2 regions of the Pseudogracilibacillus sp. SO30301A genome follow, and region 1 is predicted to be linked to the other one. Evidence: a T-box and tRNA genes for the amino acid it is inferred to sense, from the RefSeq annotation. Region 1 holds a T-box; the other holds one or more tRNA genes.
The links. A T-box is a leader RNA that pairs with one kind of tRNA and senses whether it is charged. The one in region 1 lies ahead of ileS (isoleucine--tRNA ligase), so its partner is inferred to be a tRNA-Ile.

Region 1 (15,634 bases):
TTCATAATTATTTTTAGCATTGGATACTAAGGTTTGTAGACGATGTAACATATAGCGATCTACTTCCTCTAAATCCTTTTCTGCTACAGCATCTTTACTGGGATCAAAGTCAGCCAAATTAGCTAACATAAAACGAAATGTATTTCTGATTTTACGATAGTTTTCAGCAACCTGTTTTAAAATTTCTTGTGAAATTCTTACGTCTGCTTGATAATCAACCGAAGAAACCCATAATCTTAAAATATCTGCCCCTAGCTGTTTCAAAATTTTAGCAGGTGGGATGATATTTCCTAATGATTTACTCATTTTCCTTCCTTCACCATCTAAAACAAACCCATGACTTAGTATTCCTTTATATGGTGCTTTTCCTGTAACCGCAACTGCAGTAGAAAGTGAGGAGTTAAACCAACCACGATACTGGTCACTTCCTTCTAGATAAATATCAGCCGGACGCCGTAGTTCTTCCCGCTCTACTAACACAGCTTCATGCGAGGAGCCTGAATCGAACCAAACATCCATAATATCTGTTTCTTTCGTAAACTTGCCATTTGGGCTATGTTCAGAAGTAAATCCTTCAGGTAGTAAGTCTTCTGCTTCCCATTCGAACCAAATATTTGATCCATGTTTACGGAAAAGGTTAGAAATATGCTCAATTGTTTCATCCGTAATAATTGGCGTATTATCTTCTCCATAAAATACAGGAATCGGAACTCCCCATGTACGTTGTCTAGAAATACACCAATCTTCTCGATCACGAACCATATTGTAAAGTCGTGTCTCTCCCCAGTGTGGATGCCATTCTACTTCTTTAATCTCATCTAAAATATTTTGACGAAAATCTTTAATGGAAGCAAACCACTGAGATGTTGCTCTAAAGATCGTCGGTTTTTTTGTCCGCCAATCATGTGGATATGAGTGTGTAATAAACTTTAATGTTAATAAAGCATCTACTTCTTTCAGTTTCTCCGTAATTGCTTTATTAGCATCATCATAAAACATTCCTTCAAATCCAGGGGCTTCCTCTGTAAAATAACCCCGATCATCAACGGGACAAAACGCTTCTACATCATAATTTTTAGATACGTAAAAGTCATCTTCCCCGTGACCCGGTGCAGTATGAACACAACCAGTTCCTGACTCTGTTGTTACATGGGTTCCAAGCATGACAATAATATCTCGATCATAAAATGGATGTTTAGCAATTACTTTTTCCGCCTCGCGACCCATAAAGATTTTAACACGCTTATAGTTTTCCCATTCTAATTCTTCAGCTATTGGTTCCAGTAAGTCATGCGCAACTACATATTTTTCATTATTTACTTGTACAACTTCGTATTCAAGATCAGGATGTAAACTAATTCCTAAACTTGCCGGAATTGTCCATGGTGTTGTCGTCCAAATAATAATTTTTGTTCCTTCTTCTAATAAACCAAGTCCATCTGTCACTTCATACGATACATAAATAGATGGAGAGCGTTTATCTTTATACTCAATTTCTGCTTCAGCAAGAGCAGATTCCGAAGAAGGTGACCAATATACAGGCTTTAATCCTTTATAAATATATCCTTTTTTCGCCATTTCACCGAATACTTTAATTTGAGCAGCCTCATAATCTTTCGTTAATGTAATATATGGATTATCCCAGTCACCTGTAGCACCTAATTGTTTCCGTTGCTCACGCTGGCGATCTACTTGGTCAAGTGCATATTCAGCACATTTTTGACGAAATTCAGCTGTGCTCATCTTTTTACGATCTATTTTTTTGTTTTTAGTTAATGCTGTTTCAATCGGCAATCCGTGTGTATCCCAACCCGGAACATATGGCGCATGAAAACCTGACATCGATTTATACCGTACAATAAAGTCTTTTAAGATTTGGTTTAACGCATGCCCAATATGAAGATCCCCGTTTGCATATGGTGGACCGTCATGAAGCACAAATAACGGTCTTCCTTTTGTTCTATCTTGTACTTTTTCATAGACTTTATTATTATCCCATTCTTCTCTACGAATAGGCTCTTTATTTGGCAAATTACCTCGCATGGGGAATTTTGTTTTTGGCATTCGTAGTGTATCTTTATAGTCCATTAAATTAATCCTCCTTAAGAGATCGTGTCAAAATTCAAATTCATTTTAAATATAAAAAAATCCTCAAAATCCCTAAAGGGACGAGGAAACTCGCGGTACCACCCTTATAAATCTAATAAAATTACATTCACTTATTATTCGTAACGTGAATTTCCGTCCTATTCTACTTAAATTTCAAATGGCTACTCCAGAATGATTTTCTAAAAGAATAACTGTATTAGGCTTTCACCATCCCTAATTCGCTTTTACAGTTATTTTCTTTTATACTATTTCTTTCATCGTATTTAATTATAAGTATGAAATTTTCGTTAACATTTTAAGGTACTATTTATTATAGCACAATCAAACAGTAATCATACAATGATATCTACTACACTTTAATTAGAAGTATAACTATTCTGCAAGGATTTCAGACTCGTCCTCTGCAGTTTCCAAAAACTTTTCCCAATCTTCATTATCCACCATATCAAGTTGTGCTTCGATTAACATTTTAAGTCTAGTGCGAAACACTTTCGCCTGACGTTGTAATTCATCCGTTTCCATGGCAATTTTTCTTGACTTAGTCAAAGCTTCATTAATAATGCGATCGGCATTTTTTTCGGCCTCTTTAATAATTAATTTAGCCTCTTTACGTGCATTCGCTTTTACCTCTTCTGCTGTTTCTTGGGCAACGAGGATCGATTTATTTAACGTTTCCTCAATATTCATAAAATGACCGATCTTCTCATTTAGCTCTTCTACTTCTTGTTCTAAACCTTTCTTATCTCTTATCGTAATTTCATAATCCTTAATAATTTGATCTAAAAATTCATTCACTTCATCTTCATTATATCCACGAAATCCTCGTGTAAACTCTTTATTATGAATATCTAATGGTGAGAGTACCAAAACAACACCTCCAAAAATATTGCTAAATTTTTTCAAAAATACTTTACTAGTCTAGTTTTTAGAGCCAATACCAAATATGTAACATAAAAAACTGTCAATTTCTCTTTTCTATTATAGTACATAATCAGAAATTCAACATCTTTTTTCTATACATTTTAAGTTTTTAATCGTGCAGTTGTTACTCTAATTTTATCTTTTCTCGTTCGTCCATTTATTTCAACGATTTTACTTCTTCCATGACCACGAACAGAAATTAAATCATCTGCAATAACTTGTACAGATGGATCGTCAATATCTGTATGATTTACTTTAACACGATTTCCTTTTATGTAAGATACCGCATCTTTTCTAGAGATTCGATAAATTTCTTTCACCATTATATCGAGTCGTAAAGAAGAAACAGTTTGGCTTGCCGTTATCCACTGATCCAGTTTACGAATCAAGTTAGAAAACTCTCTTTCCTTCAAATCGATACGAGCATTTTTTATTTGTGTCAAATTCATCATGATATAAGAGGATAGTTCAGCAGTAACAATAATTTGAAAACGATCATCGGCTACAAAAATATCACCAACTTTTTTTCGATCGATTCCAAGTGACATAAATGCGCCCAAAATATCACGGTGCTCTAATCGATTAAATTTACTATCGAAAGTTCCTTCTAAAAGCGTTATTTCAAATTGCTTTTCTGTCATTTCTTCATAGTATGATGCAATGATCCCACGACGTCGTTCGGTTTCATCCCCACCTCCGAAGAATATACATTTTATTTCTTCATTAGCAGTGCCAATTATACTACTTACGATTTGTTGTTCTCTCGGATCAAGGAAATCAGACAAATAGGGAGTGTACGTTCTTTCTACTTGCTCTTTCCATGATAATACTTGGTCAACAAATGGGTGCTCATGTTTTCTAAAATGTTGATAAATATTCAAATTTTCTTACCAACCGATCATTCGAAATAATTCAAGAACTCCAATTCTAGCTAAATGTAAAACAAAGATTGCTGCAATTGGAGAAATATCAATCATACCGATTGGAGGAATTATCTTTCTGAATTGTTCCAAATATGGTTCACATATCCGACCAAGAAACATTCCAAATTGAGATTCACGAGCTCCCGGAAACCAAGACATTAAAATATAAACGATTAATGCATAACTGTAAATAGTAATTACTCCATTAATTAAGCCTAAAATTTGCCCCATATACTTACCATCCCTTTTTAAAGTTCATCCTCTTTAAACGCTAACGATGAGATTGTACCTGTTACATCAACGGTATCAGGCGTACATAAAAACGTTGCTATACCCAATTTTTGAATATCACCTTTTATTGCGTAAACGGTGCCACTTAAAAAATCAACAATTCTCTTCGCCTGCGCATGATCAACACGTTGTAAATTGATAACGACCGCACGTCTATTTAATAAATTATCAGCAATTTCTTGGACTTCATTATAAGATTTTGGTTCACACAAGATGACTTTAGAAGTTGGTTGTTGTATTGCCGATAAGCTTACTACATTATTCTCTTTATGCTTAGAATATGAGTTTTTTGGCTCGTCTACTTCAATTTCTTCTATATATTCATATTCATCATCTGTACTGAAAAAATTTCTAAACTTTTCTTTCAAACTCATTTGAAGTCCTCCTTATGGATTTTAAGATCCTACCAATTTTGACCCGATACGAATATGGGTTGCACCTTCTTCAATCGCAATTTCATAATCATTACTCATTCCCATTGATAAAAACTTACATGGTGCATGGGAGAAATTCTGGTTCATGACGTCATCACGTAGATTCCTTAGTTTGCGAAAAACAGTTCTAATTTCTGCTTTATTATCAACATGTGGCGCCATTGTCATAAGTCCAACAACTTTTACTCTATTATATTGTTCTAATTCTTTGATAAAAGACATTACTTCTTTAGGATTTAATCCATGCTTTGATTCTTCTCCACTGACATTAACTTGCACAAAACAATCAACCGGGTCATCTGAACGGTTGTTAATTTGTTTAGCAACTGAAAGACGATCTAAAGAATGAATTGCCGAAACTTTTCCAACCACATCTTTTACTTTTCTTGATTGTAATGTCCCAACAAAATGCCAATTAGCTCTATCTCCAATTTCTCCATATTTATGTAAAAATTCTTCTGTACGATTTTCGCCAAGATTCGTTATTCCAGCCGCAATTAATTCTTCTGTTCGTTCTATTGTAACATATTTTGTCACACCGATAACTGTAATTTCGTCAATTTTTCGATTCGCTTTTTCGCAAGCTTGTTCAATTTTTTCATTAATGTAAGCTAAATTTTCCGAAACACTCATTTTATGACATTCTCTCCTATTTTTTACGATTTTAAAGCGAAATTTCAATCATAAATGAAATTTCTAACCCTATTCTAGCATAATATAAAAAATCTTCATTAAAACCGTCTAATTTTGTCCTAAGGAAGTTGTATTATGCTACTTTTCTTCCGTAACAAGAATAATATCTGAGCCGATTGTAACAATTTGTTCCCAAGAAATCTGTCTTTCTTCTGGTTTATTGAAAAAAGAACCTTTCATTTGTTTATCTAAAATAATAAGTCCCGTAATTAAACCACTTTGTTCGTTGATCTCCAAATCATCAATAAACCCTAATCTTTTACCACTTTGCATTACTATTACTTCTTTCATTTGCAGTTCGGATAATGTAACCAAATTTATTCACCACCTTATTATATATGTATATGAAATTAGATTGAATTCATTATCAATAATTATCATCAAATGTTGTTATATCAATGTTTTAAAAATAACATTTAGTTAAACTGCAAGATAATAAAGTGAAGAAAAAAGAATGTAATTGGGACTAGTTTGCGGTTAAATCGGGGCTAAAAATGATATGTGGATAAATGTCATATAGAGACCGCTAATCACAGTCTTTCAATTGTTATCTTTATTCTTTTTTATACAATGGGCAAACGTTCAAATTAGAAGTAAGAAAATTGAATCATTATGGATATGACAATTAATAAAATCAATTCGTAGAGAAAAAGGTATTACTAAGGAAGGTATAATTCGTAAGATCGGTTTATCTGAAATTAATAAAGCCTGGACATAAAATAGGATAAAAATAAGCCGCATCCTACGATTATTGGGGCACTTTTAAAAAGTTAAGGTTTTTTAGACCTATTTTTAAAAATAATGTGATTTGAAAATTACTTGTTCACATTATTTGAAATAAAAAATCATCCAGAAAAAAATAGGGGGAAATAAAAAATGACGGATCAAGAAGAACCTTGAACCGTCTGATTCGGTGAATGCCGTGAGTCTATTGCTATTAGATGGAGGCTTCATATTTTTGACTGGACAAACAGTCTGATTAAAAAGTTATTTTTACCGGATTAAAATTACCACAAGCTGCCCGTAGCTCAATTATCATGAATATGTCTAAAACCGCTATTCTTTCAGTAGAAAACTAGGCTTATCATCCGAAAATGGCGAAAAACTTATTATATCAACAATGAGTAGAGGCTGAGGCGTAAAAATCGAATGATTGTATTTTAGAATGATACTATTTCTACTGTTTTATCTTAATACGTAGTTGAAGGATACTGTGACGTAACTATTTAATCACCCCTAGGAAAGAATGACTCGATCTCCAAGACGTTAAGTCGAGTCAGTTTCCATGATGTCGAGTCGTTTTCAAAGACGTCGAGTCGTTTTCCAAGATGTCGAGTCAATTTCAAACATGTCGAGTCGTTTTCGAACATGTCGAGTCAGTTTCCATGATGTCGAGTCAATTTCAAACATGTCGAGTCGATTTCGAACATGTCGAGTCAGTTTCCATGATGTCGAGTCAATTTCAAACATGTCGAGTCGATTTCCAAGACGTCGAGTCGTTTTCCAAGATGTCGAGTCAATTTCAAACATGTCGAGTCAGTTTCCATGATGTCGAGTCAATTTCAAACATGTCGAGTCGTTTTCCAAGACGTCGAGTCGATTTGCAAGACGTCGAGTCGTTTTCCAAGACGTCGAGTCGTTTTCCAAGATGTCGAGTCAGTTTCCAAGATGTCGAGTCAATTTCAAACATGTCGAGTCGATTTCCAAGATGTCGAGTCGTTTTCCAAGACGTCGAGTCGTTTTCCAAGACGTCGAGTCGTTTTCCAAGATGTCGAGTCAGTTTCCAAGATGTCGAGTCAATTTCAAACATGTCGAGTCGATTTCGAACATGTCGAGTCGATTCGCAATATATGAGTTCCCCCCTTAGATGTGGAGTTGACTATAACATAACATGTAGACTTTTATGTCGCAGTTTATAGTTAAAATACTATTGTCCCAGCTTCTATCAGCACAAAAGAGGAACGGCTGTTGTAACCTGTTCCTCTTTACAATAATAAATTAAATTATTATTCAAACATTTCCGAGTTCATTTGTTCGATAGCTGCTTTTTCAAGGCGTGAAACTTGTGCTTGGGATATCCCTATTTCTTCCGCAACTTCCATTTGTGTTTTTCCTTGAAAAAATCGCTTGTTTAATATTGATTTTTCCCTTTCATTTAATTGATGCATCCCTTCTTTTAATGATAAGTGATCATCCCATCTTTCATCTGATTCTGTATCATCGCTTATTTGATCCATGACATAGATTGGATCTCCACCATCATTATAAATAGGTTCAAACAAAGATAAAGGATCTTGAATCGCATCTATAGCAAATACAACATCTTCATGAGGAACACCCATTTCTTTGGCAATCTGAACTGGTGTAGGTTCCTCCTGTGTTTTATTAATTAGCTTTTCTCTTACTTGTAAGGCTTTGTAAGCAGTATCACGTAATGATCTTGAAACTCTAATTGGATTGTTATCTCGTAAGTATCGCTTAATTTCACCAATAATCATTGGAACGGCATATGTTGAAAAACGTACATTATGTTTAAGGTCAAAGTTATCAATCGATTTCATTAGCCCGATACATCCTACTTGGAATAAATCATCTACATTCTCCCCTCGGTTATTAAACCGTTTGATCACACTTAGCACTAATCTTAAATTACCATTAACTAGTGTCTCTCTTGCCTTTGCAACATCCTCTTCTCTTTCTATTTGCCTGAAGAGTTTTCGCATCTCTTCATTTTTAAGTACTGGAAGTTTAGATGTATCAACGCCACAAATTTCTACCTTATGTCTTAGCACTCTCTTTACCCTCCCGATATGTCTACTGCTCATCGTAAGTATCTCCGTAAGAGAGTTTTTTTATGCAAGACAAAAGGAGCATATTTTACATAATAATCTCTGAAGCGCTATACATTAAGTGTTTGTTAAAAATAACATAAATTAAACCATTTTTTTAAATTCCTTCTGCAGCCTTTTAATTATTTTCTTTTCCAGTCTGGAAATATAGGATTGCGATATGCCGAGCATATCTGCCACATCTTTTTGTGTTTTTTCTTCTTGACCAATAAGGCCAAATCTTAATTCCATGATCTTCTTTTCACGACCATTTAGCGTAGATAGAGCGTTAACTAATAACTGCTTATCAACTTTCATTTCTAGGTCTTTTGTAATTATGTCTTCTTCTGTTCCTAAAACATCTGATAGCAATAATTCATTTCCATCCCAATCAACATTTAAAGGCTCGTCGAAAGATACTTCTGTTTTTATTCGGTTATTTTTTCTTAAATACATTAAAATTTCATTTTCAATACAACGTGAAGCATATGTAGCGAGCTTGATTTTTTTCTCTGGGTCAAATGTATTAACTGCTTTTATAAGCCCAATTGATCCAATACTGATGAGATCTTCTATATTAATGCCAGTATTTTCAAATTTCCGGGCAATATAAACAACAAGTCGTAAATTATGTTCAATCAATGTTGCACGAGCAACTTTATCTCCCTTTGGTAATCGCTCAAGCAAATCCTTTTCTTCCGATTTTTCTAACGGTGCCGGAAGTGCTGTTTTCCCACCAATATAATAGATCTCATCTTTTTTAATTCCAAGCTTAATTAAAATTCGATTCCACCAAAGACGTAAACGAAATTTCCACACAGTAAATTCTCCCTCTCATAAATATTAGGCACTTCTCACTGTACTAAGATGAATAATTTGTGGATGTAATAAACAATGGTAACTATTATCAGCTGTTAAATTAGCTAATTGAATTCCTATCAGAACATCATTCGTTTCTATAACCTCATTCTCATAATCAATAGTTAGTTTGTCCGGGCGGATTGTGAATAAAAGGTCACTGTTTCCTCCTACCCCTTGATAAGGGACAATGGAAATTTGTTTTTGAATCGATGTTGGAATTTGTTCCATATCATGGTTAATTATTGAAGAACATAATAAATCCCAATCCTTGTCTGTAAAGAAATTTTTTAAAAAAATTTCATCGCAAATTACAACAGGTCGATTAGATAACGGGTCTACTAGATGATTCCCACTGTCAATATACCCAACTGTTTGATGGCTCACTCCATTAATTGTAAAGATACAATTGTACATTTGGTCATATTTAATCTTATCTTTTACATGCCTGTCCATACGTGTTTTCGTGAAAAACCAAATGATAGGAAATCCAATTAAAATAATTATTAGACTCATCTGATCACCATATAAGTTATTGACATAAAGAAGAAATTTATTTGTTTTGTTGCCAAGTGTATCTTGTACAAGAAAATGAAGACCGAATAAACCACCCCCTACTGAAAATGAAATAAAGTAAAAAATACACATATTCTTTATTATGTGAAAAATACTTTTAATTCCAAACGCTGCAATGACAATGAAAATTGAATATATTCCTTTTCCAAGCATAGAATTAAAATATGAATCAGGAAAATAAATAACGATTGGAACAAGTGATGTCGCAATCATTGTTCCAAATAGTAAACGATATATCGTTGTATGAACACGAGCCAAATATTTCGTTAGTGACAAGATCATCAAATTAAAGAGCAGATTGAGAATAATAATGATGTCCAAATATAAAATCATCGACTCTGTCCTTCCAGACTTTCTCTGTTTCTCTTTAGTACCATAAGTATAGTAGATTGGTAAAAAAAACATTGTCATTTCATGTATTAGTTAAAACGTTTTTTACGCCAAGATTTAAGAAAATTTGTCAAAAAAAACAGGATCCTTTCTAAAGCCTTATTGCTCTTAATCTTCGTAGTTGAAGGAAACTGTGGCGTAACGATTTATCAATGTTGGGGAAAAGTGACTCTACCTCTGCTGCGGAATGTGAGTCGATTAACAACATGCTGAGTCTAGATCTAAGATGTCGAGTCGATCTGCAAGACGAGTATGTTTCGATATTAATCGTGACCGTTTTGGGTGGGGATCATGGAAAACGGGCATGTTTTGATATTAATCGTGACCGTTTTGGGTGAGAGTCATGGAAAACGGGCATGTTTTGATCTTAATCGTGACCGTTTTGGGTGAGAGTCATGGAAAACGGGCATGTTTTGATCTTAATCGTGACCATTTTGGATAAGAGTTATGGAAAACGGGCATGTTTTGATATTAATCGTGACCATTTTGGATAAGAGTTATGGAAAACGGGCATGTTTTGATGTTAATCGTGACCGTTTTGGGTGAGAGTCATGGAAAACGGGCATGTTTTGATGTTAATCGTGACCGTTTTGGGTGGGGATCATGGAAAACGGGCATGTTTTGATATTAATCGTGACCGTTTTGGGTAGGGATCATGGAAAACGGCGAGTCTTTTTCCAACATGTCGAGTCCATTTGAAACATATCGAGTCTATTTCCAAGATGTCGAGTCATGTTGAGTCATTCTCCATGATCTCGAGTCGATCCTATCGATTTATTAATAAGCAGAGCCTTATGTCACAGTTTATAGATATTTGGTCATTAGAACAATGGATTTATTCGATAAGAGGGGGCAAGTACGGAGAATATAAAAAAAGCCTAAGCAGATTTTTGTTCTGCTTTAGGCTTTGTCGTTATCTTTTTCTATTTCTATTTCTTAAAAATGTTGGAATATCTAATGTATCTTCATCATTTTGGTATGTCTCTTCTTGTTGCGGTTCTCTTTCACGTTGATCCGGAACTCGTGTTGCTGCAGCATGCTGTTGATATGTTGCAGATGGGCGAGGAGTAGCCTGTTTTCTTTGCTGTTTCTTCGTTTCATCGAATCCTGTTGCAATTACGGTGACAATAACTTCCTCTTTTAAATTTTCGTTTATAACATTACCAAATATAACGTTCACTTCATCATCTGCAGCAGACGTTACCAAATCGGCTGCTTCTTGAACTTCAAATAGACTAAGACTTGGACCACCGGAAATATTCATTAAGACTCCCTGCGCTCCATCAATAGATGTTTCAAGTAAAGGAGAAGAAATTGCTTTTTTAGCGGCTTCCACTGCACGATTCTCTCCTGTAGCAACACCAATTCCCATAAGTGCTGAACCTTTATCATACATAATTGTTTTAACATCAGCAAAGTCAACGTTTATAAGTCCTGGTTTTGCAATTAAATCTGAAATGCCTTGCACACCTTGACGTAATACATTATCAGCTTCTCTAAAAGCTTCCAACATTGGAGTATTTTTATCTACAATTTCAAGTAAGCGATCATTTGGAATTACAATTAAAGTATCCACTGCTTCTTTTAATGAATCGATGCCTGCTTTCGCTTGTTTTTGTCTTCGAATGCCTTCAAAAGAAAATGGACGTGTAACAACACCAACCGTTAATGCACCTAGATCTTTTGCAATTTGAGCAATAACAGGTGCAGCCCCGGTTCCTGTTCCTCCACCTTTTCCTGCAGTTACAAAAATCATATCCGCACCTTGCAGCACTTCTTCAATTTGTTCTTTACTTTCTTCGGCAGCCTTCTTCCCAACTTCAGGGTTAGCACCTGCACCAAGACCTCGTGTTAATTTCTCACCAATTTGTAATTTTATCTCAGCTTTTGATAAATTCAATGCTTGTGCGTCTGTATTTACAGCAATAAACTCTACACCTTCTACCCCATGGTCTATCATTCGATTTACCGCATTGTTTCCACCACCGCCAACACCAATTACTTTTATCGTTGCAAGCTGATCCGTATTCGTATCAAATTCTAACATGGTTTGTCCTCCTATGAAAATCACTAGTTATAGAAGCGATTAGTTTTTATATTCGTTCAGTTGCGAGATTTATTCAAAAAATGATTTAAAGAAATTTGCTACTTTTGATTGTTTAGGTTCTTCCTCTTTAACTTTCTCGTTCGTATTTTTCCTTTGATTACTAGAGGGTTGATTTACATGTAACGATGGAGTTAAGTCTTTGCCTTGGATTTTTGCGTTCCGATAAGCAAATTGTATGGTTCCTACTCCTACTGTATACTGTGGTTCACGTACTCCGATATAATCTGGAATTGCAATCCGAGCATTAGCATTAAATACTTCCTGGGCCAATTCTAAAACACCTTGCATTTTCATTGTTCCACCAGTTAGCACATATCCGCCACGTAACTCATGAAAACCCATTCTTCTTATCTCTTTTTTAGAAAGCTCAAATATTTCTTCAAGTCTTGCTTCAATCATATCAGAAATTTGTAACTGATTGTATACTTCTTTTTGATTACTTCCAATAATTGTTGCTTCAAAGGTTTCTTCCTCTAAAGCAGTATCATAATAAGCATGTCCATAATTAATTTTAATATTTTCGGCTTCTTCAGTTGTAGTACGTAAACCGATAGATAAGTCTTTTGTAATATTATCTCCACCAAGAGGAATTACGGAAGTTGCTATAAGATGATCATTTTCGAAGATAGAAACAGTCGTACAACCTCCACCTACATCGATTAATGCTACTCCTAAATTGCGCTCATCTCTTGAAAGGGCAATTGAACCCGCTGCTATCGGCTGTAGGCAAATATCGGTGATATCCAAATTTGCTCTTTCGACGCATTTTAATATATTATGTAAAACTGTTTTAGAACTTGTTATTATAGTTCCTTCCATTTCTAACCGAACACCAATCATGCCTCTTGGATCAGTTATTTCATCCAATCCATCAACGATAAATTGTTTCGGTAAACAATCAATAATTTCTCTTTCAGGAGGTATTGATATTACTTGAGCACCGTCTATTACTCTCGTAACATCATCGTCACCGATTTCTCGGTTTTCGCTTTGGACTGCAACAACACCATGACAAGAATGCAATTCAATATGGTTACCGTTCACCGCAACTACTACTCTATCGATACGCATATCTACCATATGTTCCGCTTGTTCAATAGCGTTTTTTATGGAATGAACGGTTTCATCTATATCAACAATTGCACCTTTTCTCATTCCTTGCGATTTAGCGGTACCTACCCCAATAATATTTAATGAATCTTTTAGCACTTCTCCAATAATGACTTTTATTTCAGATGTTCCAATATCTAAACTGACTAATATTTCACCATTACTCAATGATAAGGCACCTCCACTACTAACAATTCAATTAATCAATCTTTTCAAAATAAGTTCCTACACCCATATGTACAATCCCTTTTTCATTAGGATTAAGTTGTGAAACAATCGATGGATAACTCTTCATTTTACTAGAAAAATTTCGTATCGTAGCATCGACAATAAATCCATCATTCATATACAAAAGTATTTTATATTTATTTTTCTCGGTTGGCTCCCATGATATTTCTGATATTAAATTAAAAATATCAACAGGTACTTTACTTAACTCGGTAGCCATCCGCTGTAAATATTGTTCATCACTAAAGTTGTTTAGTAAAGGACCATTACCCTTATTCTGCAAATTACTCGTTGTAACTATCATACCATTTTCTAGTACAGGATGAAATTCTAAATTTGATTTAACAAAGCCAATCACATTTTTCTCTTTCACCTTTAATTTAACTGTTTGGGGTAGTTTTCGTTCTACCTCAATACTACTTATCATTGGGTGATCTGTTATCGACTCAGTAACTGCTTGTTGATTAATCAACCATATATTTGATCCAGATTGAAGACCACTTAACGAAATAATATCTTGTTCAGGTACTATTTCATTTCCAATAACTTCAATGTTTTTAATATGACTTAAAGGTGATTGAAAGTATACTATCATTGAAATTAAGAAGAAAAAAATAGAGAGATAGAATAAAAGTCTACGATTCGCCTTCTTTTTTCTTGCTTCTTTTAATTGAGGAATACGATCTTCTATGGAAACAACATTCTTTTTTTCCATTTTCATTTCTTCCTTTATAATAAATACTAAAAATACTTATAATAAATGAATTATAGCATATTTCATAATAAACTTATACTAGAGTTGCACAATGTAATAAAAATTTAATTTTTCGTATACGTACTGATATTTAACAACACCCCAATTGAACATAAGGTAAGTGTCAGTGAAGAGCCTCCATAGCTTAGAAATGGTAATGTAATTCCAGTTACAGGTATTAATCCGATCACAACGCTAATATTTATCATTACTTGTATAGTGATCATCGTAATAATTCCAAAAGCTACATAACGTCCAAATGAATCGAGTGCCTCTATCGCAATTAGAATACCCCGCCAACATAATAATAGAAAAAGAATGATGACAATAGATGCACCAATAAAACCAAACTCTTCTCCTATAATAGCAAAAATAAAATCAGTTTGTGGCTCTGGTAGATAAAAAAACTTCTGTAAACTATTACCAAACCCTACACCCATTAATTTTCCTGGTCCAATCGCATACAGGGACTGAATAATTTGAAACCCATCACCTAATGGATCATCCCACGGATTTAGATAAGAAGTTATTCGACTTATTCGGTAAGGTGCAGACAAAATTAATAATATAAATCCGATAGTTCCGATGATTCCTAAAAAAATAAAATAAGATAATCTTGTTCCAGCGATAAAAATCATTAACACACAAGTTCCAACTAAAACAACACCAGTACCAAAGTCTGGCTGTAGCATAATGATAGCAAAGACGATAAAAATTATTGAAATTGGTAAAAAAAATCCTCTGCCAAAGGTTGTAATATATTTCTGATGTGTTGTTAAATAGCTTGCTAAATATAAAATCAGGCCGAGTTTCATGAACTCTGAAGGTTGAATACTAAATGCTCCTACTCCAATCCAGCTTTGAGCCCCTCCTCGAACAATCCCAATACCAGGGATCAACACGAGCAACAATAATAATAAGCATAAAACTAGAATGACCTTGACATATTTTTTCCATACTTGATAAGGAATTAAATAAATGACGAACATACCGATGACGCCTACACCGGCAAATAAAAGTTGACGTTTTACAAAAAAGAAGGCGTCACCATATTTATAGGTTGCCCAAACATGCGATGAGCTGTAGACCATAATGAGTCCAACAATAAGTAAAAGCATAACTAGTAATAAAAGAGTCAAGTCGGGCAATCGTTTTTGTTCGTTCATTAATTTATACATAAAAAAGCCCCCTCTAACTAAAGTGGGGGAAAATCATAATATGAAGTTTATTTGAAGAAAAAGTTGTCCCCCTATGCTAATATATGCACAGCTTGAATAAACATGTCCCCTCTTTCTTCAAACGTTTTGTATTGATCCCAGCTTGCACAAGCCGGTGATAGTAAAATAACATCTCCTTTTTCGGATACTTCAAAAGCCACCTTCGTAGCTTCAGTTACATCTTTTACTTTGACT
Region 2 (15,634 bases), on a different contig from region 1:
CACGATGCAATGTATGTTTTTTTAAACGTGGGCAGTATTTCATTAATTCAATACGCTCTGTATTATTACGGTTATTTTTTGTAGTAATATAGTTTCTATCTCCTGTTTCAGTACAAGCAAGTGTAATATTAACACGCATTTCTATCCCTCCAAATTCAATAAGTCAATATATAATTTACCCGTAATAATGATAACAGATACGCTATTTTCACGCAAATTTTAAATCTATTTATATTTTCTTAGCCAAAATAGTAATTTTCATAGTATAATGTTAAAGTAGATTGCAAGGAGGTATAAAAAATGGTTTATTTACTTGTATCAGTCGTTGTAATAGCATTAGTTTTATTCGCAAGTTCTTTTTTCATGTCTGATAAATTTAAGGAGTTAGAAGATCAACTTGAACAATTTTCAATTACTACGATGCAAGATACATATCAAATGAAGAAAAAACTTAAAGTTCTTGAAGAGGGGTTATTGACCGGGAATAATGATCAATCAACAACCAATGAAGTTCCTGAGTCGTTACAAGATAAGCCTTTGTTGATACAAAAAATATATCACCTTCATCAACAAGGCTATTCTCCAGAAGATATTTCAGAACAAACAGATTTAACAAGTCATGACGTTCAAACTATTCTTAAGTCCAATATTTAGATAATAAGGAGAATAATAATCATAATGAGATTACCAATACGCTTTTTTTCAATTGGGTTATTTACTGCGGGTATTCTATCTTTAGGTTTTTATTTCTTGAATGACAGTTCAAAAGAATCGATTGAAAATGTTGCAGTTGAAGATTTGATAGTACAAGTGGAAGAAAATGGATACCGAGTCATTACTGAAGACGAATTTATTTCATTTTCCATGTACGTTGATAGTATGAAGGAAGAGGAATCCAAAACTGCTTCAGCTAAAACAGAGAAAGAGAAAGATGCAGAGAAGGATAAAGAAAAAGATAAAGAGAAAGAGAAAGAAGAAGAAAAGTCAAAAGAAAAAGAAAAGGACACGAAAAAGAAAGACGACAAGGAAAAAGAAACAAAAAAGAAAAAAGAAGATAAAGTGAAAAAAGTTAAATTTACTATTAAAAAAGGAGATGTAACAGAAGATATTGCCGATACTTTAGTAGATAAAAAAATCCTCAAAAAGGATGAGCGTGACAAATTTATTAAATATCTAGAAGATAATGATTATAGCCCTTATATTCAACTTGGAACATTTGAAGTAACCAGTGAAATGAATATAAAAGAACTTGCGGAAACAGTTACTACTTATCCCAAGGATTAAAACAGGTAGGAGATTATTCTCTTGCCTGTTCTTTTTTATATAAAATGGTCTAAACAGGATTATCCCTATTTAGACCATAAAATTATTATTTATTCTTCATCATCTTTATTTTTTTCTGAACTGCGTTTCTCTTTTAATTCAAAATAAGTATCTAAAAGTCCTCGACCAATTTTGTGGTTTATTTGATTGCCAGTATTTTTACCTAATTGAGGAACGATAACTGCAAATGCGACCTCTGGATCATCATAAGGAGCATAACCAACCAACGATAAGTTTTCCACGTCTGCCGCTTTATAGCTAGTTCCATCATCCCGTTTTAGATACACTTCATTTTCCGCAGTTCCCGTTTTTCCTGCGGCACGGTAACTTGTACCAGCCCAATATTTATGACCAGTCCCACCAGATTCATTAAATGCTTTCCAAAAACCAGTTTGTACACGCTCAATATAACTAGGGTTGACGTCTATTTTATTTAATACTTTCGGATGAATTACTTGATCAACAGAGCCTAGCTCATTATTGTTAGATGGGTTTCTAATTTCTTTTACAAAACGGGGCTCTACCCGATACCCATCATTAGCGATTGTTGATACATATTGTGCAAGCTGCAACGTTGTGTACGTATCATATTGACCGATCCCATTATCCATGAGATTACCTGCTTTAGGATCGGTTCCTACAAAACCAGTTGATTCAAATGGAAAATCAATACCTGTTCTGATACCTAAACCGAACTGATTAAAGTAATTTCTCATTTTTTGTAAACCTTCTGTTGCACTTGCGCTTGTACTAGCATTATTTGGGAACGGATGTCTAAAATCTCCGCCCAAACGTAGTGCAATGTAGAACATGTAAACGTTAGAAGAACGTTTGAGTGCACCAGTATCATCTACCGCACCTAGTCGTGCATAAGAAGCTTTTCTCGGTGTTTGGGCGATCTGGATTGGACTGTCGTAAAATACATCTCCTGGATTAATTACTCCAGATTGTAGACCAGCGAGTACTGTTGCACCTTTTACAGTAGAGCCTGGTCGGTGTGCATCATATAATACTTTATGTGGTGTACTCTTATATTCTCCTGTTTCCCGATCATAATGCTGGCCACTTAAAGCCAAAATTTCTCCTGTTTTCGGATTCATTACGACAGCTAATGCATCTTCTAACCAGTGATTTCCGCTACTTTTAGCAGCCTTTAACTCCTTTAAAACAATCTCATCTACTAACTCTTGATATTCCATATCCATTGCAAGAACTAAGTCTTTTCCTCTTTCTCCAGGGACAATAATATCAGAACCAATGATGTCTCCATTTTTTGTTGTTGTATATTGAACTTGTTCTTTTCTACCTCGAAGGACATCTTCATATTGTTCTTCAAGACCACTTTTACCTACCCTGTCATTTCGGTTGTAACCCCTCGTTAAATAATAATCCTCTTTTTCAGCAGGTATTCCCTGTTCTTGTGAAGTTATTGAGCCAATAATTGACTTTAGGGTATCACCATAAACATATTTTCGTTCCCAATCTGTAGATGCGTTAATTCCTGGAAGCTCACTTAAATTTTCTGCAATTTCCGCATATTCCTGAACGGAAATATCCTTATTTTTGATCACTTCTGGAGTAAGTGAATATGCCTTATCTAATTCACGTTTAATCGCGATCACTTGTAGTTGGTCATCCGTAAAATTAGCGATTTCCTCATCCGTAATTCTTTTGAGCATAAGGTCATATTGTTCAATATCATCCAATTCTTCTTTTTCCTTGTCAGTTAATCGTTCAACTGCTTTATCTATATTTTTTAAATACCAATACTCTTTTTTATTACGTTCAGTAATTTTTTTAAGAACTTTATCATCAACGATAAGAAAATTTGTTAGTTCTTCTGCTAATTTAAGTTTATCTTCTGCCTGTACTCTTTTCGGAGGTGTATACGTAATCGAATAAAGCGGCTTGTTATCCACTACTATTTCTCCATTACGGTCAAAAATTTTTCCTCTTGGAACAGGAGATCTTGATATATCCTTAATTGTCCGATCGATTTCTTTTTGAAAACTTTCCCCTTGTAAAATTTGTACTACTCCTAGCTGCACAACAAGTACAGAGAATAGGATAAATACGACAAAAAATATTATGTTTATACGTAAGGGAATTCGTGACACATTCTTTTTCTTATTTACCATTAGCAATTCCCCCTTGTAATTTTAATCTCACCCAAATAATTATAGCATATCTTGGCGGATATTTAATCATTACGAGGAAATTATTTTGCTTATTTCTGATAAGTTAAACGAACTTTATTCATAAAGATAAATATAAATAAGTAGGTGTTACTAAATATCCCTAAAAGAATCGGTATAATATTAGGGTTTTTATAAATAGACATTGAAATTATAAAAATAAGAATTGAAAAAACACGTCCGATATTGACAAATATTTCAAGTGCAACAACATATTCAATTCTTAACTCTTTCGCGTACTTGCTTGTACCAATTACATCGTATGCCATGGAATTAAATGGGACATTAATAATCGGATATCCAATCCCGATAATAATTGCGTAAATGATTAAATGTACATATGTCAAATCAAATAAAATAATATATACTGAAAAGCTGATGATTAAACTGCCAATGAAAATAGCTTTTTTTCGCATGTTAGGATTTATAATTTTTGTTACGAGTAAATAAAAGATAAACGAAAAGGCGCTTAAACATAAATTAAACATACCTATTGCAAATTCACTTTTTGTTACTAGAAATATCCAAATCGTAACAATAAAAACGAAAAGCCCTTCCCGCATACCTTGAAATATATTAGATTTAATAACATTATTCCAGTTCTTATTTTCCCGCATTTCTCTAATAACCGTTAAAAGTCCATATTTCCCCTCCGCATTTCTTCTTTTTATAAAGAAACTACAAATAACTGCAAGGATAAATAAACCAAATGAAATTGAAAAAATCGTCATGTAACCAATATTCGTTTTTAATTTTGAAATGATAGCTCCAGCTAGTACTGGTCCTATCATGCCACCTAACGATTCAAGACCTCCCATAAATCCATTAAAAAAATCCCTCGTCTCAGGTTCAGTTATTTCAAAGGTTAAAACATTAAATGCTAACCAGTAAAAGCCATATCCCACCCCTAAGAGACAACCAAGTAAAAAGTTATAGGTAGATGCATGATCACCAATGATTAATACGGTAAGAAAAAATATAGATAAAAATGTTACTCCTAAACGAAGAACTATAATACGATCAATTTTTTTCGCTAGTTTACCTGCAATTATAAAAGTGATTGGCTGAAAGATAAATATAGCTAAATTGTAATTGGCAATCGTCAGAAAATCATTCGTTTGTCTCCATAAAAAAACATTTACAAAAGTATTAGATAAAAATATTCCTAATGAATATAAACCACCAATTACTAATAACAAAATGAGATCTCTGTTCATTTCATCCTTTTCTAAAAAATACGTAGTTAGCTTCCACATATATCAAAGCGCTCCTTTAGTAATAATAGTGTGAACAACTAAAGAGCGAGATATGTAATAAATTTAAATAAAAAAGACCAAAGGAAAATCCCCCTTTGGTCTTCTGTTAAAATTATTTTGCGTCATTATAGTTTTTAGTTACTTCATCCCAGTTCACTTTGTCCCAGAATGCTTTTGCATATTCTGGACGTCTGTTTTGATATTTCAAGTAATATGCATGCTCCCAAACGTCTAGACCTAAAATTGGTGTTTTACCTTCCATTAATGGTGAGTCTTGGTTAGGTGTGCTTGTTACTTCAAGCTCACCATTATTAACAACCAACCAAGCCCAGCCAGAACCAAAACGTGTAGCAGCAGCTTTTTCAAATTCTTCTTTAAAGTTATCAAAGCTACCAAATTTATTATTTATTTTATCCGCAAGCTCGCCACTTGGCGCACCGCCACCCGAAGGAGAAAGAATTTTCCAGAATAGACTGTGGTTCGCATGACCCCCACCATTATTTCGTACAGCAGTACGGATATCTTCTGGTATCGCATTTAAATCGCTAATAAGGTCTTCAATTGATTTACTTTGTAGATCACTGTTTCCTTCTAAAGCGTTATTTAGGTTTGTTACGTAAGTGTTATGATGCTTAGTGTGGTGAATATTCATCGTCTCTTTATCAATCGTAGGTTCTAATGCATCATAAGCATATGGAAGTTCTGGTAATTCAAACTTTGACATATGTAATCCTCTCCTTTAATTTTATAATCTTTATATGTAAAGGTTATCAAAGCTTTGTAAAAGGTGCAAATCTTTAGCTTTGTCCTCAATAAAAATGAAATAAAAAAACAAGCTATTATCATATGCTTGTTTATTTGGCAGATAGGAAAATATAAAACTTTCTTGACTCGCATAAGTGCAGCTAAAGCATTCGCTATTAAAGGCATGCACTCTAGAGTATACGTGCAACCTCACCTCTGTCTTTCGCCATTACGGCTCTAATGAAGGCCGACTAAGAACAGGCTTTGCGCCTAACGTCAGCATACCCCTTTGAAAGGGCATGTTTTCTTTAACGAATACCAAGTTTTCTAATATGGCTCGAGACGGAATCGAACCGCCGACACAAGGATTTTCAGTCCTTTGCTCTACCGACTGAGCTATCGAGCCTCAAACTATGTATTTAATTTATATGGAGGAGGAAGAGGGATTCGAACCCCCGCGGGCTTTGACACCCCTGTCGGTTTTCAAGACCGATCCCTTCAGCCAGACTTGGGTATTCCTCCGAGTGATTTAAGTGGACCCTGCAGGACTCGAACCTGCGACCGATCGGTTATGAGCCGATAGCTCTAACCAACTGAGCTAAGGGTCCTTATAAGTAGCGGCGGAGGGGATCGAACCCACGACCTCACGGGTATGAACCGTACGCTCTCGCCAGCTGAGCTACGCCGCCATATGGCTCCACAGGTAGGGTTCGAACCTACGACCGATCGGTTAACAGCCGATTGCTCTACCACTGAGCTACTGTGGAATAAGATTAATATAAAGGTTAATTTATTTGTAACTGATACGCTTAGTGGTCTCGTCGTGCTGTCACACTCCTCGCAGGCCTATCCACGTTAATTCAAATAATATGATTATTAAGATCCGGCTTGCTCTACCACTGAACTACTTTAAAATTAGAAAAACGATAATTGTTTGTTTTTATGCGTCCATTGGCTATTATAATAGATAAATTATCAGTTTGTCCAATAAAACAACAAACTCTTTTTACTGCCTAAAAGAAGAGTCAAAAAACAAACGACAAAATATAATATACCATGCACATTATATCTTGTCAACACTTTTTTGAAAGAATTTTAACCAAGAATTTTAACCATTTAAAACTTCTTCTGCAATATTTACAGCATGATCTCCAATTCTTTCTAAATTACTTATAATATCGACAAATACGATACCGGCAGAACCAGTACATTGTCCTTCATTCATTCGGATTATATGTCTCTTACGAAAACTTCTCTCCATTTTATCAATTTGATCTTCTTTTTGAACTACCGCTAACGCTTCTTCTCTATCCATTAATTCAAGAGATTTTATCGCTTGATTTACTGTGGAAATTGTTAAATCAAACATTTCATGGAGATCTTCATGTGCATGTTCCGTTAAATTTATTTTATTTGTTATTTTATATTGTATCAGTTCTAAAATATTCTCAAAGTGATCTCCAATTCGTTCAATGTCACGAACAGTATCCATTAACGCAGTATGTTTGGAACTGTCTGCCTCTGATAACGTCTTGCTTGAAATGTTTACTAAATAATTCGTTATTTCCTTGTCAAGATTATTCAAAGCACCTTCAATTTGCATTGCCATCTCAGAATGTTTTTCTTGTTGCGTCATGACATATAAGCTTGTTTCTTCTAGACCTTTCACACTGTATTCACCCATACGAATAATCTCAGATTTGGCCTGATCTAGTGCCACAGTAGGAGATTGTTCGATAAAAATTGGATCTAAGTGCTTTGGTTTGTATTCTATTGTCACATCTTCTCCTGGGATTATCTTTGTAACGATCCATGCTAAAGCACCGATAAAAGGGAACTGGATAATCGTGTTTGCAACGTTAAAACTTCCGTGAGCAAAGGCTATCGTCATTTCTGGATTTAGGTTAAATGTATTTTGTAAAAACGTTACATAACTAACAAAGAGTCCTAAAAAAATCATAAATATAACTGTTCCGATAATATTAAAAGTAACATGGGTAAAAGCAGCTCTTCTTGCAGCAACAGAAGTACCTATTGATGCTAATACTGCCGTTATCGTTGTCCCAATATTATCACCAAAAAGAACCGGTATTGCTGCATCTAAAGTAATTGCACCTTCTGAAAATAATCCTTGCAAAACACCGACTGTCGCACTGGAACTTTGAACGATAAGTGTGAAGACTGTCCCAATTACTACTCCTAGGATAGGATTATCACTCATATTTAACGTTAATTCATGAAAAGCTTCTAAAGATCGTAAAGGCTTCATTCCATTGCTCATTAATTCCAAACCAAAAAATAATGCACCAAACCCAAAAATAGCTTGTCCAATCACATTTACTTTTTGACTTTTAAAGAAAAATATCATAAAACAACCAATTGCAATAATTGGTAATGCATATTCTCCAATATCTAAACCAATAATGAAAGCAGTAATGGTAGTACCGATATTAGCTCCCATAATGACCCCGATTGCTTGACGTAATGTCATAAAACCGGCATTTACTAATGCAACCGTTAATACCGTTGTTCCTGAACTGCTCTGGATAAGCATGGTAACAAGCATTCCAGCAAGTACACCTAGAAATGGATTACTTGTAAATCGATCCAAAATATCACGTAGTCTGTCACCAGCAAATTTTTGGAGACCATCCCCCATGAATTTAATTCCTAATAAAAAAATCCCTAAACCACCAATAAATTCAAAAATGATGGATTGTAAGTCGATTGAATCTGTCAATTGTTAATCATCTCCGAGAGGCATATTAATTATACATACAGTCCTATTATTAAGAAATATTTAATAGATGTAAAGGGTAATTCGGATATTTAACATTAAATTTACATTGATATTTTTAGATTTCCTTCACTAAAATTCGAGTTCCATCTACTTCCGTAACTTGTACCACTGTCCCCTTTTTTATCCATTGGGCGTTTGAAATAGCACTGTAATCTTTTCCGTCAATAGCAATCGTTCCCACTGGTCTTAAATCAGTTAATGTAGTACCTGTTTTGCCCACTAATTGCACATAGTTCTCGTTTAATGAAGAATAGCCTGCTTCTTTTGTCAACCGATCTTTTAAAGCAATTTTACTCCACATATTTCTTCTTTTAAATACTTTCAGAAATGTGAAAGACAACGCACCTCCAAGAATTACGCCTATTACTGCATACAGACCTGCAAAGAAATTCGGGGCTGTAAGAGCAACAGATAGTATCATTCCTGCAAGTCCAAGTGTCGCTAACGTGCCGTCATTAATTAATTTTCCATCAATAAAAATTAGTAATAGACCAACAAAATAAATAATAAGCATAATAACAATGGTAGTCGGTTCTGTCAGGAACATATAAAAATAATATACGGTAAAGATTATTCCAAGTACGGCAAAAACACCGCGCATATTTACGAGAATTTCACCTAGTAAGAATAATGTTCCCAATCCAATAATAATCAAACCAATCCAATCAGAAGACATAATTGCTTCCATTATAAACTCCTCCCTACTCAAAATTTTTTAAGGTGGTATATTCTATGTTTACCTTTAAAAAAATTTGCCTTTATATTTGTATTATACTGTTAATTCTCAGTTTGTATAATGATATTCAAAAAGGAACTAACAATAAAACGAATGAATCTTCTACAATGGATGATCAAGGTATTAATAAAAATATACCTGTTGTGAAAATCAAAGTCGAAGCAGGTGATACTATATTGTCTGTCTCAGAAGAGCTTAATGGTGAAAAATTAAATCAAATCAAAATTGAAGATATATTAGATGATTTCAATTCAGTAAATCCTGAAGTTACCACAATTGAATTAACTCCTGGTATGTATTATTATTTCCCAACTTATTAAAAAAGGCTGAAGAATTTAGCTTCAGCCTTTTAATTTATTATATGAGTGGCATGATAAATAATCGTGTAATAATTGATAAGATACCGATAACTATCGCTGTATTACCTAAAATTTGTGCTTCCCGGTTTCTCGCAATAAATCCTAATATTATTCCTGCACCTGCAAAAAGAATAGGAATAAAAAAGAAGGATATTGCACTTAAAGCAATCGCGATCCAACCATATACATTATTTACTTCATCTCTGTTTTCATCTCTAGCTTGGTCACGATCATCTCTAATTGTATCTTCGGTAAATTCAGCAGACGTTTCTTCTTTAAAAACATGCTCGTCCACTGGGTTCACTGGATCTTGTTCCTTTGATGGTTCGTTTAAGTTTTGATTTTCCACAAGGCTTACCCCCTTTTCTTAAGGTAAGTATAGTTTATGGATTATAGACTATTTCATTTATGTTATTTATTGCAAATTAGCCCATGATTTTTTGAAGCAAGTTTTCATCAAATGATCCGTCCTTGATCATTTCAATTTCAAATTTATATGGAGGTCGTTTGTTTTTCTTATCTTCACCCACATAAGGTGTTTCTAGAATTTTAGGTATTTTTTCGAATTCTTCGTGAAAAATAACGTAGTGAAGTGCTTTAAAACCAATATGTCCAAAACCAATATTTTCATGACGGTCTTTCCCGGCACCACGCTCATTTTTGCTATCATTCACATGGACAACTTTAATTCTATCTACACCAACGATTTTATCAAAATCATTTAAGACGTCATCAAACCCAGCAGCGACATGATATCCTGCATCATGTACGTGACAAGTATCAAAGCAGACACTTAATTTTTCGTTATGTGTTACGCCATCAATTATTTTCGCTATTTCATCAAAACTTCTTCCAATTTCAGTTCCCTTACCTGCCATCGTCTCAAGGGCAATCTGTACGGTTTGGTCTTTCGTAATGACCTCATTTAAACCTTCAATTATTTTTTTAATCCCTTCATCAGCACCAGCTCCGACATGCGCACCAGGATGTAATACAATTTGTTTTGCTCCAATGGCTTCTGTACGTTCAATCTCGCTTTGTAAAAAAGAGACCCCTAATTCAAAAGTTGCTGGCTTAATTGTGTTAGCAATATTGATAATATAAGGGGCATGTACAACAATATCACTTATTCCATTTTCTTTCATATGTTCAATCCCAGCATCGATATTTAATTCTTCAATTGGTTTTCTTCTCGTATTTTGTGGTGCACCAGTATAAATCATTAATGTGTTTGCTCCATAAGAAGTTGCTTCTTCACTTGAACCTAATAACATTTTTTTCCCACTCATTGATACATGTGATCCTAACTTAACCATTATTCCACCCCATTATTTTCTATTATTGTTACGTTTTTCTCTCTTTAGGCGACTTTTAATTCTTTCCTGCTGTTTCTTCATTTTTTTCTTATAACCTGGTTTTACTTTAGTCGGTTTCTTAACTTGTTTCCATGCTTCTTGATCTAATTTAGTAGCGATATTTTTTCGTAATTCCCGTTTATTAAATCTTTTCGCATCTACCCATTCACCATTTTTTATATCGCTAAATACAAAATGAATTCCTTTTTTCTCTAATTCCTCAATTAGAGCAGTATCTTCTTCTCTGAAAAAACTAATTGCTGTACCGGCTAGACCAGCCCTAGCTGTTCTTCCTACTCGATGGATATAAAAATCTAACTCTTTAGGAAGTTCAACATTAATGACATGGCTAGCTCCTTTTATATCGATACCTCTTGAAGCTAAATCTGTGGCCACTATATATTGATAACGAAGGTCTAAAATTGCTTTGACCATTCTTTTTCGTTCACGACTTGTTAAACCCCCGTGTAAAACACCTACGTTTAAACCTTTCTCCGCTAATTGATTCCCAAGGTCATCTGCAGATTCTTTACTATTCGTAAAAAGAATGGCTACATACGGTTGAATGATTTCTGTTATATCCATTATTTTTTGAACAACATCTTGATGCTTTATTTCAATTAGTCGATGTTCCATTTGATCTGGTGTAAGTCCATTTTTAATTTTAATATGGACAGGTTGTGCAAGATATTTATTTAAAAACGGTTTTAACTGTTTTGGGATAGTTGCTGAAAACACGAGGATTTGTACCTCTTTTTTACTACGTACCAACAACTCATCTATTATATCAATAAAACGGAAGTCTAACATTAAGTCAGCTTCATCAATAACAAAAGAAGTTGCTGAATAAATAGAGAGTACTCCTTCATTAACCATATCTAAAATTCTTCCCGGGGTACCAACAACAATATGAGGTTTTCTTTCTAATTGCTTTATCATTCGTTGTCGGTCTGCTCCTCCAACGATTAGACGAGTGATCCAATTTTGTTCTTTTTGTGCTAATTCCGTAATTGTCTTTATTTCTTCAAAAATTTGCATCGATAATTCACGTGTTGGTGCAGTGATAACAAGTTGTACCTCTTCTTTAGACTCATCAATTTGATTTAATAAAGGTAATAAGTAAGCATGTGTTTTCCCTGATCCTGTTTGCGATTCACCAATAATACTTTTACCTTGTAAAATTGAAGGGATTGACTGAACTTGAATATTTGTAGGCTTTTTAAAATATAATTTATCCACTACTTGTAACATTGTATTATTTAGTCCTAATTGTTCGAAAGTTTCATTCATTATATATTGGACTCCTTTCAATTACACAAATTGAAATGGATCTGTATCAATTTTTGATTCAAAAATTTGTATAGTTGAAAACTTTTTCATTAAATATTTTTTCGTCGCTTTTTTCATAATTTGTTCAATATAATGCCCAGGATCGATAATAGCAAGCCCTAACTCTTTAGCATCTTGTGCTAGGTGAAAGGTTACATCCCCTGTAATAAACGCATCTGCACCCATTCTTTTAGCTTGATAAATGTATTTCTCACCACTACCTCCAATTATAGCAATTTTCTTTATTTGTTGATCCAAATCACCTGTTACTCGAAGGTAATTTACTTGATATGCTTTTTTCACTTTGTTACATAGAGACTGCAAAGTCATCGGCTCTTCAAATGAACCGATTCTTCCAAGACCAAATGAATCACCGGCAAGTTCTAGAGGATATAAATCATAAGCAACTTCTTCATAAGGGTGTGCCTTTTTCATTACGGTTATAACATGATTCAAATTAGATTCTTTTACTACTGTTTCAATTTTACATTCTTCTACCTTTTCTAATTCATTTTCCTTTCCAATATATGGGTTTGTCCCTTCTAATGGCTTAAAAGTACCCAGGCCTTCCGACTGGAAAGTACAGTGGCTATATTCGCCAATATGACCAGCTCCTGCATTTCCGAGAGCCTCACGTACTATTTCAGCATGTGTAACAGGAACAAACACAACTAGTTTTAAGATCTTTTCTGTTTGTTTATCAACTAATGGTTTGGTTGAAACAAGGTCTAACGCTTCACACAATAAATCATTTATTCCTCCATTCGCTATATCGAGGTTTGTGTGTGCAGCATAGACGGTGATATCATGTTTAATAATTTTTTTTATTATTTTCCCTTTTACTGATTGAAAATCAATATTTTTTAAGGCTTTAAATAGTAACGGATGATGAGCAATAATCAAATTTGTTTCATTTGCTATTGCTTCGTCTACAACTGATTCTAATACATCAAGTGTAACTAATATCTTTTTCGTTTCATCCGTATAAGAACCGACTTGTAGACCAACATTATCCCAATCATATGCAAACTGTTTCGGTGCCCATTCTTCAAGTGCCTTAAAGACATTTCCATGCGTAACATTATTCATGATAAAATCTCCTCCATCCACTTTAATTGGGTTTCATACTGTGCAAGCTTTTCATAATCAATATTTTTAGCATTATTCATCTGATGAATAACTTTTATCAATTTTTGTTTCTCCATTTTCCACTTTTTGAAAAATACAGGTGAATTCTCTTTCATTAAAATAGGACCGAATAATAACTGCTTTTCCATTTCGGTGGGATTCCATTGAGATCGTTCATTATTAATTTTATCTGCAACTATAATCTCATAAATATGATTATTTTCTTCTAAAATCTCTTCATGCGTTAACGAATAACCAAGATCTAGTAATAATTTACGAATAAGATGTGCTGCGTTGTTTGGCTGTAAAATTAGACGATTCATCGTTATTAATTTTTCTTTACCAGATTCAATAATTTGCGTAATAAGACTCCCACCCATACCAGCTACTACCAATTCTTTTACGCCATCGTTATAATTAATTATATCTAGGCCATTTCCAAGACGTACTTCAATTTTATTCGTTAATTGATAAGCTTCTACAGTTTCAAGTGCTCTTTTATATGGTCCTTTTCTAACTTCACCTGCAATAGCACGGGATTTTTCGTCTTTTAAACATATATAACATGGTAAGTATGCATGATCCGAACCTATATCTGCAAAAAAAGTTCCTTTAGATAAATAAGAGGCGACCATTTTTAATCTTTTTGATAATTTTATTTCTGTCTTCATATCATTCACCTATATTAAAATTTAGAAAAAACAAACTCATATCCAAGTTAGTTTATATGGCTATAAATCGAGAAAAGCTTTCTGTTTAAACAGAAAGCTTACCGTACTCTAACTATTTTATTTCATTTCACTGAGCCATTCAGCTAAAACATCGGCTTCTTCATTTCCTACTAAGCCACCAGGCATAGCTCCTTGACCATTCATGATAATATTATGAATATCTTCTGCAGAAAGACTACTACCTACTGAAGTTAAATCTGGTCCAGCTCCTCCTGATAGGTCTTGTCCATGACAGCTTGCACAAGAACTTGAAAAGATCTCTTCAGGATCTGTTGCCACTTCTCCCTGTTCTTCAACTGGTTCTCCGCCATTTTCTTCAGCTAGTCGAATATCATCACGTTGATGCACACCAACGTAGAATACGATAATCGATATAAAAATACCTACGATAGCTATAATTCCAAATGGGAGAATATTTCTTTTCATGACGTACTTCCTCCTTATGTAATTGTGTTATGTACTCCAAATAGAAATAAAGACTATCCTTATTCTACTCGAATTTCCTTTTAGTTTAAAGTAATAATACATACGTTACGTATTTAAGGATTAGAATTTGTAAAAAATATGTAAACAATTTCATAATGAAATCATTATGAAATTATTCTAAAAAGTCTTTTAGTTGTTTACTTCTGCTCGGATGTCTTAATTTACGTAATGCTTTTGCTTCAATTTGACGGATTCTTTCTCTCGTTACTCCGAAAACCTTTCCTACCTCTTCTAGAGTTCTAGTTCTGCCATCGTCTAAACCAAAACGCAATCTTAACACATTTTCTTCACGATCAGTTAACGTATCAAGAACATCTTCTAATTGTTCTTTTAACAGTTCGTATGCCGCATGATCTGAAGGAGAAACTGCTTCTTGGTCCTCTATGAAATCACCTAGATGAGAATCGTCTTCTTCTCCAATTGGTGTTTCCAATGAAACTGGTTCTTGGGCAATTTTTTGAATATCACGCACTTTTGCAGGTGATAAATCCATTTCTTTCCCAATTTCTTCAGGTGTCGGTTCCCGTCCAAGATCTTGTAACAACTGTCGTTGTACTCGGATTAATTTATTTATCGTCTCCACCATATGAACTGGAATTCTGATTGTTCTTGCCTGATCGGCAATTGCACGAGTAATTGCTTGGCGGATCCACCAAGTTGCGTACGTACTAAATTTAAATCCTTTTTCATGGTCAAATTTTTCGACCGCTTTAATGAGCCCCATATTCCCTTCTTGAATTAAATCAAGAAATAGCATACCTCTTCCTACATATCGTTTTGCAATACTTACAACAAGTCGTAAGTTCGCTTCAGCAAGTGCTCGACTTGCTTCTTCATCCCCTTCTTTGATACGTTTAGCTAGATTAACTTCTTCCTCAGCAGTCAGAAGATCTACTCTACCAATTTCCTTCAAATACATCCGAACAGGGTCATTAATTTTTATACCGAGTGGAACACTTAAATCTCTCAAATTTTCTTCATCTGTTAGATCCTCTTTTAATGCTTCCTCATCTTCGGCATCGCCTATTACTTCAACACCTTGTTCCTCTAGGTACTCATAAAATTCATCAATTTGTTCTGGTTCAATTTCAAAGGTCGATAAGCGATCCGCTACTTCCTCATATACAAGAACGCCATTTTTTTTCCCAATTTCTAATAGCTCTTCTTTTACTTGTTCTAAAGTTAAATCATT

Region 2: it encodes a tRNA-Ile, which carries the amino acid that the T-box ahead of ileS (isoleucine--tRNA ligase) is inferred to sense. The anticodon was not compared.

What each region holds. Positions count from the first base shown of each region.
Region 1 is NZ_JAXHDD010000001.1:240,595-256,228, forward strand. Features, by position in the region: gene ileS (isoleucine--tRNA ligase) at 1-2,088, opposite strand, end outside; T-box leader at 2,162-2,376, opposite strand; gene SPD89_RS01185 (DivIVA domain-containing protein) at 2,482-2,976, opposite strand; gene SPD89_RS01190 (YlmH family RNA-binding protein) at 3,132-3,911, opposite strand; gene SPD89_RS01195 (YggT family protein) at 3,918-4,184, opposite strand; gene SPD89_RS01200 (cell division protein SepF) at 4,202-4,618, opposite strand; gene SPD89_RS01205 (YggS family pyridoxal phosphate-dependent enzyme) at 4,640-5,311, opposite strand; gene SPD89_RS01210 (YlmC/YmxH family sporulation protein) at 5,450-5,686, opposite strand; gene sigG (RNA polymerase sporulation sigma factor SigG) at 7,378-8,163, opposite strand; gene sigE (RNA polymerase sporulation sigma factor SigE) at 8,305-9,018, opposite strand; gene spoIIGA (sigma-E processing peptidase SpoIIGA) at 9,043-9,966, opposite strand; gene ftsZ (cell division protein FtsZ) at 10,937-12,070, opposite strand; gene ftsA (cell division protein FtsA) at 12,140-13,408, opposite strand; gene SPD89_RS01240 (cell division protein FtsQ/DivIB) at 13,440-14,183, opposite strand; gene spoVE (stage V sporulation protein E) at 14,288-15,388, opposite strand; gene murD (UDP-N-acetylmuramoyl-L-alanine--D-glutamate ligase) at 15,472-15,634, opposite strand, start outside.
Region 2 is NZ_JAXHDD010000006.1:19,699-35,332, reverse strand. Features, by position in the region: gene rpmG (50S ribosomal protein L33) at 1-139, opposite strand, end outside; gene SPD89_RS04975 (hypothetical protein) at 301-654, shown strand; gene SPD89_RS04970 (hypothetical protein) at 679-1,284, shown strand; gene SPD89_RS04965 (peptidoglycan D,D-transpeptidase FtsI family protein) at 1,374-3,461, opposite strand; gene SPD89_RS04960 (MFS transporter) at 3,551-4,774, opposite strand; gene SPD89_RS04955 (superoxide dismutase) at 4,887-5,498, opposite strand; tRNA gene SPD89_RS04950 (tRNA-Phe) at 5,852-5,924, opposite strand; tRNA gene SPD89_RS04945 (tRNA-Ser) at 5,948-6,040, opposite strand; tRNA gene SPD89_RS04940 (tRNA-Ile) at 6,053-6,126, opposite strand; tRNA gene SPD89_RS04935 (tRNA-Met) at 6,134-6,207, opposite strand; tRNA gene SPD89_RS04930 (tRNA-Asn) at 6,211-6,285, opposite strand; gene SPD89_RS04925 (Na/Pi cotransporter family protein) at 6,627-8,258, opposite strand; gene SPD89_RS04920 (NfeD family protein) at 8,374-9,006, opposite strand; gene SPD89_RS04915 (hypothetical protein) at 9,051-9,374, shown strand; gene SPD89_RS04910 (hypothetical protein) at 9,412-9,762, opposite strand; gene SPD89_RS04905 (deoxyribonuclease IV) at 9,839-10,729, opposite strand; gene SPD89_RS04900 (DEAD/DEAH box helicase) at 10,742-12,058, opposite strand; gene SPD89_RS04895 (Nif3-like dinuclear metal center hexameric protein) at 12,080-13,186, opposite strand; gene SPD89_RS04890 (tRNA (adenine(22)-N(1))-methyltransferase) at 13,183-13,896, opposite strand; gene cccA (cytochrome c550) at 14,014-14,382, opposite strand; gene rpoD (RNA polymerase sigma factor RpoD) at 14,555-15,634, opposite strand, start outside.